One region of the Flavobacterium sp. 22659 genome, then DNA from elsewhere that is predicted to be linked to it. Evidence: riboswitches for the same ligand, from Rfam matches in the RefSeq annotation. Region 1 holds a riboswitch; each other region holds the start of a gene.
The links. A riboswitch is a leader RNA that binds a small molecule or an ion and turns the genes downstream of it on or off. The one in region 1 is predicted to bind cobalamin.
Positions count from the first base shown of each region.

Region 2: it holds a riboswitch for cobalamin, as region 1 does, so the genes downstream of both, ACTJIW_RS00345 (TonB-dependent receptor plug domain-containing protein) here and ACTJIW_RS05075 (DUF5074 domain-containing protein) in region 1, are expected to answer to the same signal.
Region 3: it holds a riboswitch for cobalamin, as region 1 does, so the genes downstream of both, ACTJIW_RS12415 (TonB-dependent receptor) here and ACTJIW_RS05075 (DUF5074 domain-containing protein) in region 1, are expected to answer to the same signal.

Region 1 covers NZ_JBQEMU010000003.1:293,790-299,925, forward strand. Annotated here, with positions in the region: gene ACTJIW_RS05060 (alpha-amylase family glycosyl hydrolase) at 1-877, shown strand, start outside; gene ACTJIW_RS05065 (DUF6814 family protein) at 993-1,220, opposite strand; gene ACTJIW_RS05070 (MFS transporter) at 1,232-2,728, opposite strand; cobalamin riboswitch at 2,970-3,161, shown strand; gene ACTJIW_RS05075 (DUF5074 domain-containing protein) at 3,441-4,760, shown strand; tRNA gene ACTJIW_RS05080 (tRNA-Phe) at 4,977-5,052, opposite strand; gene ACTJIW_RS05085 (type III pantothenate kinase) at 5,156-5,890, shown strand; gene ACTJIW_RS05090 (hypothetical protein) at 5,883-6,136, shown strand, end outside.
Region 2 covers NZ_JBQEMU010000001.1:59,174-65,309, forward strand. Annotated here, with positions in the region: gene cobT (nicotinate-nucleotide--dimethylbenzimidazole phosphoribosyltransferase) at 12-1,691, shown strand; gene ACTJIW_RS00335 (adenosylcobinamide-GDP ribazoletransferase) at 1,741-2,526, shown strand; gene cobC (alpha-ribazole phosphatase) at 2,511-3,044, shown strand; cobalamin riboswitch at 3,114-3,316, shown strand; gene ACTJIW_RS00345 (TonB-dependent receptor plug domain-containing protein) at 3,344-5,203, shown strand; gene ACTJIW_RS00350 (YncE family protein) at 5,209-6,136, shown strand, end outside.
Region 3 covers NZ_JBQEMU010000010.1:163,845-169,980, forward strand. Annotated here, with positions in the region: gene ACTJIW_RS12400 (T9SS type A sorting domain-containing protein) at 1-1,749, opposite strand, end outside; gene ACTJIW_RS12405 (helix-turn-helix domain-containing protein) at 2,047-2,457, shown strand; tRNA gene ACTJIW_RS12410 (tRNA-Glu) at 2,738-2,809, shown strand; cobalamin riboswitch at 2,963-3,200, shown strand; gene ACTJIW_RS12415 (TonB-dependent receptor) at 3,386-5,347, shown strand; gene ACTJIW_RS12420 (DUF5074 domain-containing protein) at 5,381-6,136, shown strand, end outside.

The sequences.
Region 1 (6,136 bases):
TCATGACGAAGAACGTTTGATGTATAAAAATGTGCAATACGGAGCCTCAAACGGAGCTTATAATGTAAAAACATTAAATACGGCTTTATCAAGAATGTCGGCAATTGGAGCAGTTTCATTATTAGTTCCAGGGCCAAAAATGATTTGGCATTTTGGAGAACTGGGCTGGGAGAGTTCAATTTTTACCTGCAATGATAATTCAGTAAATACTGATTCAGATGCCACAGGAGGAGATTGTAAACTTGATACCAAACCACAGCCTCAGTGGGTAGATAACTGGTTAGGAAATTCAAATCGTAATAAAATTTACAACGATTGGGCTAAGATGATTACACTAAAAAAGGCCGAACCTGTTTTTTTAGGAACTTCAACAATTCCAGATTCTAATTCGCTTACAGTAAACATTAAAATAACCAATGCAGGTTTAACTTCGGCACAATTAAAAGAGGTTTTGATTTTAGCCAATTTTGATGTTACGGCGCAAAACGTTTCGACAGGTTTTCCGTATGCAGGAACTTGGTACAATTTAATGGACAATACTGCAATAAATGTTACCGATGTAAATGCTCAGATAAATTTACCTGCAGGTGAATATAGAATTTATGGAAACAAAACAGCCAATTTAGCTATTGAAGATTTTGAAAAAGGAAGTACGGTGAATTTATATCCAAATCCGGTTTCGAATCATTTCACTTTAAGTACCGCAGTTTCAAAAGTTCAGATTTATTCAGTTTCAGGACAATTGGTAAAAAGCTTTGCTTCAAACGGAAATGTTGATTTTCAATTTGGCGTAAGTGAATTACAAACAGGTTTGTATATCGTAAAAGCTTCAGATGAAAATGGTAAAACACAGGTAATGAAGTTTATCAAAAAATAAACATTGAAAATATATCTCTAAACAGATTAAAAATTTGGTTTGGTTAGTAATGTGAAAGGGCTGTTCTATTGAAAAATAGACAGCCCTTTTCTGGTTTAGTTGTTTATTGTTTCTGTTATTTCTTTTTATGGTTATACTCTCCAATAACAGCAAAATAACCAAATGTTCCTAAGCCTAAAACAATAAGAGGCGTGAGGATAAAAAGAATAATAATACCAAAGACTAAATCATCTTGCTGATCTGATAATAATTTAGGTAAGCCAAATTCAAACACGCAGAAGTAAGCGGCCGCAACTGCCAAAATAACCCATAAAACGCCTAAAGCTTGTTTGATTGTATTCATGTTCTTAAATGTTAAAGATGATTAATTTTGTTTTTGTTGTCTATGTAAATCATTCCTATAACGAAACAGATCGACGCAATAATAATAGGATACCAAAGTCCGTCAAGATAAAAATCGTTTTTTCCGGCTGCTTTTGCATGAGTTACAAAATAAGTCGAAATTGCCGGCAGCAGACCTCCAAAAATTCCATTTCCTACATGATAAGGAAGTGACATAGAAGTATATCTGATTTTAGTTGGAAACATTTCAACTAAAAACGCTGCAATTGGACCATAAACCATTGTAACAAATAAAACCTGAATGAAAACTAAAAAAATTAATGTCCATTTATCGCCAGAATTGATATTTATAGTAACACTGCTTTGAGATTTTTTCTTATCAGCAAAATCTGTTTTCTTTTCGATATACGTAGTTCCATCAGTATAGGTTTTTGAAATAGTGGTAATTACGTCATTATTTTTTGCTTTTTCGATCTTTTGAGAGGTTTGTTCTACAATTTCGGTTTTGTAACTCACATCAGTTGTGTTGTACATCATTTTATATATAGGCCTGTAGAATAAAATAGCGAGTAACATACCGAACATCATAATGTATTTACGGCCGACTTTGTCACTCAGCCATCCAAAAACAATAAAAAACGGCGTTCCTATCAATAATGCAATTCCAAGTAAACTGTCAACCTGAGAAGAATCTACATTCATAACCGTTTTCATAAAACTCATGGCATAGAATTGTCCGGTATACCAAACAACACCCTGTCCCATTGTTGCGCCAAATAATGCCAAGAGAACAAACTTTAAATTGTATCGGTTTCCAAAACTTTCCTTTAAAGGATTTGCACTTGTTGTTCCTTCCTTTTTAGCTTTTGCAAATACAGGTGATTCGTCCATATTTTTTCTAATTAAATACGAAACTCCCACCATTACAATAGAAACCCAAAAAGGAACACGCCATCCCCATGAATCAAAAGTTTCGGCCGAAAGCACATTTTTGGTAGCCAGAATAACCATCAAAGAAATAAATAAACCAACCGTTGCAGTAGTCTGGATCCACGATGTCCAATATCCTTTTTGCCCAGCCGGAGCATGTTCGGCAACATAAGTCGCTGCACCGCCATATTCTCCGCCAAGAGCCAAACCTTGCAATAAACGCAGAATCAAAACTAACAGAGGCGCGAGAAAACCAATAGTTTCATAACTTGGGATACAGCCTATTAAAAAAGTAGAACCTCCCATTAATAATAAAGTAGCCATGAAAGTATATTTTCGGCCGATAATATCTCCCAATCGTCCAAAAAATAAAGCGCCAAAAGGTCTGACAACAAATCCGGCAGCAAATGTGGCTAATGTGGATAAAAATGCTGCAGTTGGATTATCACTCGGAAAGAATTTAGTTGAAATTACAACGGCCAAACTCCCAAAAATATAGAAATCGTACCATTCAATCATTGTTCCCATAGAAGAGGCCGAAATTACTTTCCAAATGCCTTTAGTAGAAGTTTTGCTCATAAAACGTTCTGTTGATTTAATAATGAATAAAAAATTAAAATACGATTTTACGAATATATAAGATATTTTTTTATTTAGTTGATACTTTTTTAACAAAAACTAATTAATTGTTGATAATACATTTTTAATCAGTCAATCCTTAATAATTCGGAATATATCACAGAATGCAGATGTGCCTAAACCCTTATATAGTTTAAGTATGCATGGATTTCAAAAAAGAAAACACTAGTTTTGCAACTCAAAATTTAAATCAGAAAATGGTTGTCATGTTTGATTAAATATGACATTAAAAGGGAATTTGGTGCAAATCCAAAACTGTCCCGCAGCTGTAAGCTCATTAACTGAAACCCTTTAATATGTCACTTTTCAATTCGAAAGGGAAGGCTGGGTGTAGGGAGCAAGTCAGAAGACCTGCCATTTTTATAGTAATAACAGCTTTCGGGGATTGAAGCTTGAATTAAGAATAATACTTTTTCACTCTAAGTGAAATGGTATTGTTTTATCATTCTATTCTCGTAAGCTAAATAAGTTTATGAGATTTTTTTTCTGTAAATGCGATGTCTTAAAAACAGTTTCTTTTTGGGTGTTTTTTCTTCTTGACGTTTCCTTTTCTCTATCAAAAAATCATTAAACATGTCATTGCTCCAGAAACGTAGTTTTAGTGCGCTGGATTTAAACATTTAAGTAATATAATTTTTTTAAATATTTAATAATGAGAAACAATTTTTTTTCCAAGCAATTAATCGCCATTGCTTCTTTAATGATGCTGGCAACTTCATGTAATAATGATGATGATTTTACGGCGCCGCCTGTTATCAAGGGCGAACAGCAGTTAAAAGATACTTTGACAATTGGAAAAACACTTCAGCTGAGTTCAAAAATAAAAGACAGAAATAATGTTTCATTTGAATGGGCAGTAAACGGAAATGTTGTAGGATCTGATTCGACATATACTTTTAAACCAGAAACAAGAGGAGATTTTAAAATTACGATGACTGCCAAAAACAATGGCGGAAACGTATCTCTAACTTACGATATTCACACATTTGGAGCTTATGAAAACGGATTCTTTATGATTAATGAAGGATGGTTTGGACACGGAACAGGAACAGTTGGGTTTTACAGATACGATACAAAAGCAATAGAAGACAGTGTTTTTGTAAAAGTAAATCCAGATAAAGATCTAAAACCAGAATCATCAACTTTAGAGTTTGGAACTGTCTTTAATAAAAAGCTATTCTTGGTGTCTAAAGTCGGCGGACCAGTTGTAGTTGCAGATGCTTATTCGCTTAAAGAAGAAAAAAGAATTCCGGCTCAGGGCGGAAACGACTGGCGTGCAATAGTTGGAATTGATGAAAATCAGGCTTTGCTTACTTCTGGAAAAGGAATATTCAAACTTAATTTGAATACAATGGAATTAAACGGACAAGTTGAAGGAATTACAGGTCAGGTAGGAGACATTGTAAAAGCTAACGGATATATCTTTGCATTGTCGGCATCAAAAGGGGTTATTGTAATTAACGCTTCAACATTAGCAGTCGAAAAAACAATTTCAGGAATGGTTCTGGGATTTGCTGTTACTGATGATAAAAAAGTATGGGCTGCAGGCGGAACAAAACTTATCAATATAGACTCTAATACTCTTGAGGTAAAAGAAATCGCATTAGGTTTTCAGGCTTACGGAAGCTGGGGAGCCTGGCATCCGGGATCTATTACAGCTGCAAAAAATGCTGTTTTCATTGCCAAAAATGGAAGCTGGAGCGGTGGTAAAGAAATTTATAAATATAACGGAGATGTTTCTTCATTAGCTTCGCCTTTTGTTACATTAACAGATTCTAATATATTATATGGAGCAGGAATTGGTTATGATAAAAAGAAAAACACTTTAGTAGTTAATACAGTAAACGAAGGATATGGAGTAAATTTTGCGATCAACAACCTTTATTTATTCAATGCAGATTCTGGAGCTAAAACAGGAACAGTAAGTTTTTCAGGATATTATTTCCCGGCGGTTTCTGTATTTCATCAATAAGATTTTAGACTAGGTTTTTTAACCGCTAAGACCGCAAGGTAAAAACGCAAAGTTCGCAAAGCTTTATCGATATAAAGTCTTGCGAACTTTTTTTCAGCCACAGATTAAAATGATTTTTAAAATCTGTATAATCTGCGGGTTATTCTTCTTTATTTTTGATTAAAAATTTTCCGAAAATAATAAAAACAAAAAGCCCGAATATTGCTATTCGGGTTTTGGTGGTACCTCCAGGGATCGAACCAGGGACACATGGATTTTCAGTCCATTGCTCTACCATCTGAGCTAAGGTACCGTCTTGTGCTCAATGCGGGTGCAAAGATAGAATCATTTTCCGTTTATCCAAAACATTTTAGAAAAAAAATCAATTCGTATCTTCGCAAAAACAAAAAAGAAAAATGATTTTAACTGTCGATGTTGGAAATACCAGAATTAAAGCTGCTGTCTTTGAAGGGAGTAGTGTTTTGGAGTATTTCGTTTTTGAAAAAAATGAGCTTGAAAAAAGAATTGAAAAAATTTTAGAAAAATTTCCAAACTGCTCAGATTTGGTTGTTGCCTCGGTTGGGGATGTCGAAAAACAATCTTTTTTGAGTTTTGAAAAACAGTTAAATGTTCATTTTTTTACACACGAAGATATTTTCCCGTTTCATAATAAATATGCAACACCAAAAACTTTAGGAATCGACAGAATGATTTTGGCTGCCGGAGCAACACTGCAGTTTCCGAAACAAAATCGATTAGTTATAGATGCCGGAACCTGCATTACCTACGATTTTATCGACGAAAACGATAATTATCTGGGGGGTGCAATCTCTCCAGGGCTTCGTTTGCGTTACGAAACCTTACACAATTACACTGCCAGACTGCCTTTGCTTACTTTAGATCAGCCCCATTCTTACATTGGAGATTCAACCGCACAGGCGATTCATTCTGGTGTTGTGAATGGTTTCGTCTATGAGATTGACGGTTTTATCGATGAATATAGGTCGAACTTTTCAAATTTTATAATAATTTTAACGGGAGGCGATGCAGAATTTTTGGCTAAACGATTAAAAAATACCATATTTGCCAATTCAAATTTCCTTTTAGAGAGTTTGAGCCAAACATATCAATATAAAATCGACAATGATTAAAAAAATTATAATAAGCGCTTGTTTGCTTATATCGTTCGTTTCATTTGCTCAGCAAGGTACTGCATCGCCATATTCTTTTTATGGAATTGGAGATATCAAGTTTAAAGGAACTTTAGAGTACAGATCTATGGCGGGCGTTGCTGTTGAGCAGGATAGTATTCACTTGAATATTGAAAATCCAGCAAGTTATGCCAGTTTAATGCAGACTACTTTTACAGTAGGAGGAACTTTTGGAACTTCGACATT
Region 2 (6,136 bases), on a different contig from region 1:
ATTGAAAAATTATGAGCCATTTAGACGATATATTAAAATCACGCCGCGACACCCGACATTTTACTACCGATGAGGTTCCTGATGAAGTCATTCAAAAAGCTTTACAGGCTGGACATTGGGCGCCATCTGTTGGATTGACCGATGCGACACGTTATTATATCATTAAATCGGATGCTGTTAAAAGTGTGATTAAAAACCTGTTTTTAGATTATAATAAAAAAGCGGAAGAACTTACTGATAATCCGGAACAGAAAGAACTTTACAAATCGCTAAAGCTAGAAGCTATAGAAGAAGCACCAATTGGACTTATTATTGCTTACGATCGATCGGTTTTAAATCAGTTTACGATTGGAACCATTGGCAGTAATGAGGCTGTGAAGTTCAGTTCGGTTTGTGCAGCGCAGAATATTTGGCTTTCACTAACAGAACAAGGTTACGGAATGGGCTGGGTTTCGATTTTAAATTATTTCCAATTCAAAAAAATTCTTGATTTACCCGAAAATATAGAACCGCTTGGTTATTTCTGCATTGGAAAACCTGCTACAAATTATGGCAATCAGCCCATGTTACAGCAATTACACTGGAAACAAAAATCTGAAACTGCAGATTGCAAGGAAATCAATAAAATTCATCAAATCAATATTTCTGATTTCGATTTAAAAAAAGAAAACAAAGCAGATTCTAAAACTGATTTCGCTGGACTTTTACAAGAAAAAATAGATTCAAAAACCAAACCTCTTGGTTCATTGGGGAAATTAGAAACGTTGGCTTTTCAAATGGCATCTGTTTTTGAAACTTTAAATCCGAAAATTATAAACCCTAATGTTGTTGTTTTTGCAGCTGATCACGGAATTGCCAATCACGGCGTAAGTGATTATCCACAAGATGTAACGCGCCAAATGGTGAATAATTTTCTGAATGGCGGTGCTGCAATAAATGTTTTCTGCAAGCAGAATAGTATCGAATTATCGATTGTAGATTCGGGCGTAAATTACGATTTCCCAACAAATGCTAAATTAATTAATGCCAAAATAGCAAAAGGCACACAATCTTTTCTTCACGCTTCGGCAATGAGCGAAACTGAACTTCAATTGTGTTTTGAAAAAGGAAAATCAATTGTAGAAAATATTGCCAAAACAGGTTCTAACTGTATTGGTTTTGGCGAAATGGGAATTGGAAATACTTCTACAGCTTCTATTTTAATGAGTCTTTTAACGGGGTTGCCTATAGAAGAATGCGTTGGAAAAGGAACGGGAATTAACGACCAAAAACTGTTCGACAAACAAAATATTCTAAAAAAAGCATTGGAAAATTATTCCGGTCAAGCCGAATTAAAACAGCATCTTGCTTATTTTGGAGGTTTTGAAATTATGCAGATGGCAGGCGGGATGCTGACAGCTTTTGAAAACAAAATGCTGATTCTTGTTGATGGTTTTATTTGCAGTGTGGCTTTTTTAATTGCTTTTAAAATAAATCCGAACATAAAACAAAATGCCATTTTTTGTCATTGTTCTGCCGAAAAAGCACATTTAAAACTGCTGGAATATCTTGAAACAAAACCCATTTTAAATTTAGATCTGCGTCTGGGAGAAGGAACCGGCTGTGCAGTTGCTTTTCCTATTTTAAAATCGGCAGAAGCTTTTTTGAATGAAATGGCTAGTTTTGAAAGCGCGGGCGTTAGCAGGAAATAGTTTTCAGTCGCGGTTTTCAGTCACAGTTTATAACTTCAATTATCCATAAATGAAAAAAGAACTACATATTTTTTTTACTTGTTTAATGTTCTACACCAGAATTCCATGTCCAAAAAACATCGATCATAATCCTGATTATTTAAATAAAGCCACACGATATTTCCCTTTTATTGGCTGGATTGTCGGATCAATTTCATTTCTGGCTTTTTATCTTTTTTCATTATTTCTTTCAACAGAAACAGCAGTGATTTTTTCAATTATTATTTCGGTTTTAACTACCGGTGCTTTTCACGAAGATGGATTTGCTGATGTCTGCGACGGATTTGGCGGAGGATGGACTAAAGAAAAAATCCTCACAATTATGAAAGACAGCGCCATTGGTGCTTATGGAGCAATTGGTTTGGTTTTGCTTTTTCTGGTAAAATTTAAACTGCTTTCAGAATCTATTTCACTTTTTACTCACAGCATTTTTCTGTTTTTTCTTTTATTTATTTCTGCACATTCTTTAAGTCGTTTAGCAGCAATCAGTATTATTTTTACACATGAATATTCTCGCGATGATGCTTCGAGTAAAAGTAAACCAATAGCAAAAAACCACAGCTGGAGAGAAGTTTTGGGTTCATTTTTCTTCGGATTAATTCCGTTATTGGCACTCTCCTATTTCAATTATAAAACTCTTTTGGCTTTAATTCCAATTTTTATTACCCGATATTTTCTGGCTCGTTATTTTCAAAAATGGATTGACGGCTACACGGGTGATTGTCTTGGCGCCACGCAGCAGGTTTGTGAAGTTGTATATTATTTAAGTATTCTTTTTATATGGAAATTTATCTAGTTCGCCATACCGAAACGATCTGCGAAAAAGGAATTTGCTACGGACAATCGGATGTTGATATTGCTGCGCCTTTTGACGAAATCTTTGACAGAATTATATCTGAATTGCCGTTTCAAGCGGTAATTTTTTCAAGCCCGTTAAAACGTTGTTCTATTCTGGCAAAACATATTCACAAAAATACAAACGCCATTTCTTATCAGGAAGATGACCGCTTAAAAGAAATGAATTTTGGCGACTGGGAATTAAAACCCTGGGATGAGATTCCGCCAGAAGAGTTAAATCCGTGGATGGACGATTTTGTAAATATTCCCGTTTCTAATGGAGAATCATTTACAGAATTACATTCAAGAGTCGGCGGCTTTTTAGCTGAGCAGATTTCAGACCTTAAACATCCTGTAATCATTGTAGCTCATGCGGGTATTATACGAAGCATTTTATGCCATCAAACTTCACTGCCTTTAAAAGAGGCTTTTCAAAACAAAGTCGATTTTGGGGAAGTCATAAGAATTGAACTATAATCTGGCTATTTGTTTGATTATTTGATTACAAAAACAATACATATTTGAATTATCAGTATTTTTAACTTTATATTTGCACAAAATTAAGGTTGTGTTTTGATTAACACATTAAAAAGGGAATCAAGTAAAATCTTGAGCTGTACCCGCAACTGTAAGCTTAGTTCTAAAAAAGAATGCTTGTTGTAAACTGCAAAACCACTGCTCGCCCCCGCGAATGGGAAGGTAAACAACAAGACGCAAGCCAGGAGACCTGCCTTTGTAACGAATATCGAGCTCTCGGGAAAAAGAGTGTAGAAATTATGACTTTAAGAATACGTTTTGCTTTTTTTCTTTTGATGTTGTGCCAATTCACTTGGGCGCAGAGCGATTCTATTAAACTAAAAGAAGTTGTAGTTTCAGATTCTAATCTTAAGAAATATTCTACTTCGCAGTCTGTTCAGGTTTTAAACGATTCAATTCTCGACACAAACCAGCCTTCTTTAACCTCTCTTTTAAATTTTAATACTGTTATTTATTTCAAAGAAAATGGGCTCGGAATGACTTCTGCCCCATCTTTTAGAGGAACAACAGGCGCACAGACCGCTGTTATCTGGAATGGTATAAATATAAATTCACAATTTTTAGGTCAGGCCGATTTTAATACTATTGGAACGAGAGATTTTAATTCTATAACAGTAAAAGCCGGAGGTGGAAGTGTTTTGTACGGAAGCAGCGCTATTGGCGGAAGCATTCACCTGAACAATGATTTACTTTTTAAAAACGAATTTTCTAATCATGTTTTTTTCAGCGCTGGAAGTTACAATACATACAGTGCAAATTACCGCACTATAGTTTCATCAGATAAATACAGCTTACAGGTCAGTATTTCAAGAAACAGTTCTGATAATGATTTTAAATATCCTGGCAATTCAGACGAAAGAAACATTAATGGCCAATATTATAACACAAGTATGAATACTACTTTTGGTTATAAAATCAATGCTAATAATACTTTAAAAGCTTACAGCCAGTTTTACGATTCAGAACGTCACTTTTCTTTAACATCGCCAAATGCTTCAAAAACAAAATACAACGATTTTAATACTCGTAATTTATTAGAATGGGAAAGTCAGCTGGGACGTTTTACATCTAAATTGCGAGCAGCACATATTGGCGAATCTTATAAATATTTTCCAAGTATTACCTCCAATAATTTTACTTACGGAAAAGTTGAAACTTCAATCATAAAATACGATTTAGCTTTTGATGTAAATGATAAAATCAAATTAAACTCAATTGTAGACTACAGCCGAAACAAAGGATACGGTTCGAGTATTGATAATGTAAAAAGAGAAGTTGGTACTGCCAGTCTGCTTTTGCATCATTTGTTAACTGAAAAATGGGATTATAACGCCAGTATTCGTCAGGAAATTACAGACAACTACGGTAATCCTTTTCTTTTTTCATTTGGAACAAAATATGATTTCACCAGTTTTTATCATTTGAAATTCAATGCTTCAAAGAATTTTAGAATGCCTACCTATAATGATTTGTTTTGGGAAGGAAGCGGCAACCCTAATTTAAAACCCGAAACTTCTTATCAGGCAGAAATTGGCAATGAATTCTTTAGAAAAAACTTTACTTTATCAATTACTGCCTATTATAATTCTATTAAAGATTTACTGCGCTGGGTTCCGGGTGAAGGTGGCGGTGATGTATGGGCGCCTGAAAACACAGATAAAGTGAGAGCCTACGGAGCAGAAGTTCTTGTAGAATGGAAACCAAAATTTGGGCAAAATAATTTCACAATCAACGGCACGTACGCTTATACAGTTTCAGAAAGTCAGCAGCTAATTAAAAACGAATTAATCTACAAACAGTTAATTTATGTTCCTTATCATAAATTAACAGGCTCTGTCGCTTACAACTGGAAAAAACTGTCTTCTTACTTTCAATACCTCTATAATGGAGAAGTTTACACTACACCTTTTAATAATCGTGCATCAAAAATTAAAGATTATAATGTTGGAAATATTGGTGTCGATTATGATTTTGGAGCAAAAAACAGTTACAAAATTGGATTTCAGGTTTTAAACCTGTGGAACGAAAATTATCAACCCGTAACAAGCAGACAAATGCCGGGTAGAAATTATACTATATACATAAACCTTAATTTTTAAATTTCATGAAAAAATTTAACAAACTATTTTTAACAGTCCTTATAAGCTCGGCATTTTTTGTGTCTTGCAGCAACGATGATGACAATAACGATGAGCCGCGCGGCGATTATGAGAATGGAATTTTTATTGTTAATGAAGGTAATTTTGGAAAAACCAACGGAACTATTTCTTATTTATCAGATGATTTGAGTATCGAAAACAATGTTTTTTCTTTAGTTAATCCTGGTAAAACTACTGGAGATACTCCTTTATTTATTGGTTTTAAAGATGATGCAGCATATATAGTTGTAAACGGATCAAATAAAATTGAAGTAGTTAACAGATATACTTTTAAAAGCATTGCTACAGTTACTGCTAATTTAAATAATCCAAGATTTATTGCATTTGCAAACGGAAAAGGATATGTAACAAACTGGGGAGAAGGAAGCGATCCTGCTGATGATTATGTAGCAGTTTTAGATCTTACTACTAATACAGTTACTTCTTCAATCTCAGTAGCTGAAGGTCCGGAAAAAATTATTGAAAATGATGGTAAACTTTATGTAGCACACAAAGGAGGCTGGAACCAAGGGAATTCGTTAACAGTTATCAACTCTGCTACTAATACGGTTGTTACCAATTTTGTTGTGGGAGATGTGCCAAGCGACTTGGTAAAAGATAACGGAACCTTATATATTTTATGTAACGGGAAACCATATTATGCAGATGTTGAAACTGCCGGAAAAATTGTAAAAGTGAATTTAAGTACTAATACTGTATCATCAACATTAGATTTTACAGGCATAACACATCCGGGATTCTTAGATATCGAAGACAGCAAAGTATATTATACTATTGGAAACAACATTTATTCTATGGCTGCTAATGCGACATCTTTACCAGCAACAGCATTATTTAAAGCTGCGGATGTTACAAATCTTTACGGTTTTGCAG
Region 3 (6,136 bases), on a different contig from region 1:
ACCGCTGCAATTTAATGTATACAACCCTATAAAACTCTCAATACCAGTTAAATCAGAAATAGAACTATTGGATACATCCAAATCAGTTAATGTGTTTATTTTATAAGTCGGCACTTGTCCGTCAGCTACTCCGGAATCAATTCCTAAAGAGATTAACTTATTTTCAAAATTCACATCAGGAATAAGAATGGAAGATAAGCAGTCTTTACTGTAACTTGCCACAGCGTCTTTATATGATTTCCAGCTGTTAGTAGAGTAATAATCATTATCTACCTGAATACAGCTTAAATTAGGGTTGTTTTTAAAGTTGAAGCTAGTGAAATACTGATTATTTCCATTTTGCAGATTTAAACTCGTTAATTGATTTGAATTACAGTCTATATATCTTAAAACAGTATTCTTAGAAACATCTAAAGCCGTTAATTGATTCGAATAACAATATAATTCAATTAAAGCTGTATTTTTAGAAACATCTAAAGATGTCAGCTGATTAGAATAACAATATATTTTTTTTAAAACAGTACTCTTAGAAACATCAAAACTTGTTAATTTATTTGAGTAACATCTTACTTCTGTCAAAGCAGGATTGTTAGAAGCATCTAAACTTATTAATTGATTATTATAGCATTCTAAAGAGATTAAAGCAGGATTCTTAGAAACATCTAAAGCCGTTAATTCATTACCAGAACAATATAAATAGGTCAGCGCAGCATTTTTAGAAACATCTAAAGCTGGTAATTTATTAGAATAACACGTTAATTGTTCTAGAACTGTATTATTAGAAATATCTAATGCCGTTAATTGATTCGAATAACATACTAAAGATTTTAAAGCAGTATTCTTAGAAAAATCTAAAGTCGTTAATTGATTGCCACTGCAATTTAAAGACTGCAAAGCTGTAAAATCTTGAATTCCGGTTAAATTAGTAATAGAACCGCTGGAAATATTCAAAGAAGTTACTACTGAGACTTTAGAGGTCGGTACTTTTCCATCTGCTATACCGGAATCAATTCCTAAAGAGATTAATTTTTTCTCAAAATTCACATCAGGAATAAGGGTGTATTCAACAACAGCTGAGCAATCTAAACTGTAACTTGCCTCAGTATCTTTTGATTTCCAATTGGCATTAGCATAAGCCACATTATCTACCTGAATACAGCTTAAGTAATTGCCATCAAAGGAACTATTTATAGATAACTTAGTATTATTTCCGTTTTTCAAATTCAGTTCTACTAATTGATTGGAAGAACAATCTAAGTATGTTAAAGCAGGATTCTTAGAAAAATCTAAAAACTTTAATTGATTCTCATAACAATGTAAAATTGTTAAAGCAGTATTTTTGGAAACATCTAAAGATTTTAACTGATTGTGATAACAACGTAACTCTACTAAAGCAGTATTCTTGGACAGGTCTATAGTCGTTAAGTAATTGCTTCCAAAACTCAAGTATGTTAAAGCAGTATTCTTTGAAACATCTAAAGCCGTTAATCGATTCGTATCACAAAGTAAAGATTTTAAAGCAGTAAAATCCTGAATTCCTGTTAAATCGCTGATTAGACTTATCCCCCTAACATTCAAAGTAGTAAGAGTGTTTATTTTTGAAGTTAAAACTTTACCATCCGGTGTACCAGAATCAATTCCCTGACGGATTAGTTCTGCTTCAAAATACGGATCGGGGATCAGGGTGTATTGTTGGGCAAAAGATGATACGCTCGCAAAGAATAGTAAATAGAGTAGTTTTATTTTCATAGTAAATATTTTGTTAATATTAAGTCCCAAATATATAGAATATCAACTAACATCCTAATGCAGATTGTTAAAGAAGTTAAAAAAAGTTTGCACTTGAAATAATTTTTTCACCTGTGAGTATTATTCATCAAAAAATATCGCTAAAGGAGAGTATACATATATTTCAAATTGACATTCCATATTTAGATATAATATCTGACAAAAAGTATATTTTCGGGATATTTTTTTATCTTTGAAATTCAGGTTTTTTAATCGAAATGGCTTTATCTTTGAGCCTTCAGAAATCAAGATTCATTTATGGAACAGAAAATTCATCAGGGAAGAAACGTAAAACGTTTTAGAGAAATGCTCAACATAAAACAGGAAGCTTTGGCTTATGATTTGGGCGAAGACTGGAGCCAAAAAAAGATTTCTTTGCTGGAACAGAAAGAAGTAATTGAGGATAATCTGCTTAAACAAATCTCTTCAATATTGAAAATTCCTGTTGAAGCTTTTCAAAACTTTGATGAAGAACAGGCCGTAAATATTATTGCTAACACTTTTCATGAAGGATCTGTTGCTAACAATTCTGGATATATCAATTGCGCTATTAATCCAATTGATAAAATCGTACAACTACACGAAGAAAAAATTGCTTTGTACGAGCGCATGCTAAAAGAAAAAGATGAAATGATGGCAAGACTTGAAAAGCTATTAACGAATAAATGATTTTTAAAATACAGAAGAAAACATACAAGAATATTCCCTCAAAAGAATATTTTTTCACTTTTTTTAAAATTATTTTTTCTCAATAAAATTTTCTTCATTGGCTCTTCTAAAACTAAACAACAAATTATATATCAAATAAATACAAATTTATTAATCTTACTTATTAAAGAAAAACGATCATCAAAAATGATCTTTTAATAAAATTATTTAAAAAATTTTTATCAAAATCCTTTGTACATCTCAAAAATAGTTGCACTTTTGCACCCGCAATAACAAAGCAGGTCCGTTCGTCTATCGGTTAGGACGCCAGGTTTTCATCCTGGTAAGGGGGGTTCGATTCCCCCACGGACTACAAAAAGCTTCAGAGAAATCTGGAGCTTTTTTTGTTTAAAATAGTCTGCTCTAAATATCAGTTCTCAAAACTGAATTTTCAATCAATAAGTCTCTGAAAAAAAGCACAGAACATTTTTTTCAAAAACAGCACCATAACCCAACTTAGTTTATTTACCTTTGCACCCGCATTGGTTTAGCTGCAACTTTTCGAGGGCAGCTAACGAAGAGGGAATCAGGTGCAAATCCTGAACAAGCCCGTTACTGTAAGTTCCATGCAACATTTTGACAGACAAAAAAGCTTTTTGAGGCTTTTAAAATCTAATCTTTTGCCACTGCATTTTTCATCAAATGTGGGAAGGCGGTTCAAAATGGGAATAAGTCAGGAGACCTGCCACTGCAAATAAATTCAGGCTTTCGCGGACCAAAGCTTTGAACAAGCGCAATATCAAACTAACATTTGATTTCGATTTTTTCCGTTTAAAACTATTTGTTACAAATAGACCATTTTTTTATGCACGTATGTAAACAAAGGCCGTTAAGCCTAATACATTGTGGATTATGTTTTTTGCTTTGGATTTTGTTCTCGAATCCAATTTTGGCACAAAACCATCCCAAAGCTAAAGAAGTTGATTCTTTAAAACCGCTTCCATTAAACGAAGTTATTCTAACCGCAAGCAAACGCGAGTTCAGGATAGAGTCGCCTATGCCTGTCCAGATTTTATCTGGCAAACAGCTCGAAAACCTTAACAGTCTTTCTGTTGCCGATGCGGTTCGTTATTTTTCAGGCGTACAATTAAAAGATTACGGCGGAATTGGCGGTTTAAAAACCATTAACGTCCGCAGTTTAGGAAGCGCTCATACAGCAGTTTTTTACGATGGAATGACGGTTGGAAATGCTCAAAACGGACAGGTCGATTTAGGAAAATATTCGCTTGACAATATTGAAGCCATCGAACTTTATAACGGTCAAAAGTCTACTATTTTTCAGCCGGCACGCGGATTTTTCTCTTCTAATACTTTATTCCTAAAATCGAAAGTTCCCGTTTTTGAATCGGGTAAAAATGCAAATGTCAGGGCTTCTTTTAAAACCGGATCTTTCGGACTGGTGAATCCTTCTGTTCTTTATCAGCAAAAAATAACTTCTAAAATAGCTCTTTCATCAAATATTGAATGGATGAAAGCCGATGGAAAGTACAAATACAGGTATCAAAAAAAACACGGTTACGACACGACAGCTGTTCGTCAAAATGGAGATATAACCGCTCTTCGCGCTGAATTAAACCTAAACACAAAGTTTGGAACAAACGGACAAGCCAATCTTAAAGCCTATTATTACGATTCTGAAAGAGGTCTTCCTGGCGCTATTTTAGCCAATCGGTACGAATATGTACAGCGTCAATGGGATCGGAATTTCTTTATTCACGCTTCGGTACAAAATTCTTTTTTTGAAAAACACGAAATGCTGGCAAATGTAAAATTCAGCCGTGATTACAGCCGTTACATCGACCCGGATTATAAAACTCTTGAAGGGGCATTAGACAACAAATATTACCAAAACGAATTTTATGCTTCGATTGTTAATCTCTACAACATAAAAGACTGGTGGAAAATGTCTTTCGCAGCCGATCTTTCTATAAATACACTCGATGCTAATTTATACCATTTCCCCTATCCTACCCGATATTCTTATTTAGGAGCACTTTCAAGCGAAATGCATTGGAAACGTCTGGATATTCAGGCAAATTTATTGGGCGCTTATATCGATGAACAAGTCAAATATTACCAGCAGGGAGACAGTCAGCATGTTTTTTGTCCGGTTGTATCAGCTTCTTTTCAGCCATTTGATGTAAAGAATTTTAGAATCAGGGCATTTTATAAAGAATCTTTCCGAATGCCGACTTTTAATGATTTGTATTACACTTTTATCGGGAACAGCTTTTTGCGCCCGGAATTTACAACTCAATATGATTTTGGAACCACTTATCTTATCGAACCTAAAAAGTTTTTACAATCAGCTTCATTTCAGGCAGATGTTTACTACAACCGCGTAAAAGACAAAATTGTAGCAATGCCGTCTTCTAATCTTTTTAGATGGACGATGATGAATTTGGGAGAAGTTGATATTCGCGGTTTAGAAATCAATACCAATTTGGTTTTTAAATTTCCTGAACAAATATTTTTAGACTTAGGTCTTAGTTATACCTATCAGCAGGCAATCGATATTACACCAAAAGGCACTACTTATGCCGATCAAATTCCTTACACACCTAGAAACAGCGGTACTTTAACTTCTTCTATTAACTGGAAAAACTGGAATTTAAACTACAGTTTTATTTATACAGGCGAAAGATACAGCCAGAAAGCCAACATTCCTGTCAATTATGTAAAACCTTGGTACACGAGCGACATGGCGCTTATCTGGAACGGAAAAATTGAAAAACTTCCTGTAAAAATAAGCGGTGAGGTTAACAATTTATTTAATCAATACTATGATGTCGTACTCAATTTCCCTATGCCGGGAAGAAATTACCGATTAAGTATGTCTATAAATCTTTAAACTAAAACAGCATCAACAATTAAAATCTCAATAATGAAAACAAATTTCAAATTTTGGCTTTTACTCGTATTCGCAGCAATTGCCTTTCAGGGATGTCAGGAAGAAGATCCCATTATTCCTGAAGAAGTGGTGGTTTTACCTCCGGAAACGGTTACAACAGTACAAGGTTTTTACCTTCTTAACGAAGGAAATATGAACATGAACAAAGCTTCGTTAGATTATTACGACTACGAAACAGGAACTTACAAACGCAATGTGTACGGACAGGCAAATCCTGATGCAACTTTGGGCTTAGGAGATGTGGGCAACGACATTGGTATTTACGGCTCTAAACTTTATACAGTAATTAACAACTCAAACAAAGTTGAAGTTATGGATGTGGTTACTGCAAAACGTCTTAAAGTAATTGATGCCAAAAACTGCCGTTACATAACTTTTGCCAACGGAAAAGCTTATTTAAGCGCTTACGACGGTGAAGTACAATTGGGTGAGAATTCTCCAAATGGTTTCGTTGCCGAAATCGACACCACTTCTCTTGCCATTACAAGAACTGTAAAAGTAGGCCGCCAGCCTGAAGAAATGGCAATTGTAGGCAATAAACTTTATGTTGCCAATTCAGGAGGATATAGTCCGCCTGATTATGAAAAAACCGTTTCTGTAATTGACCTAAGCACTTTTACCAAAATAAAAGATATTGAAGTTGCCATAAATCTTCACAGAATTGAAGCCGATGAAGACGGAGATTTGTACGTAAGCTCACGCGGTGATTATTTCAACATTCGCCCTAAA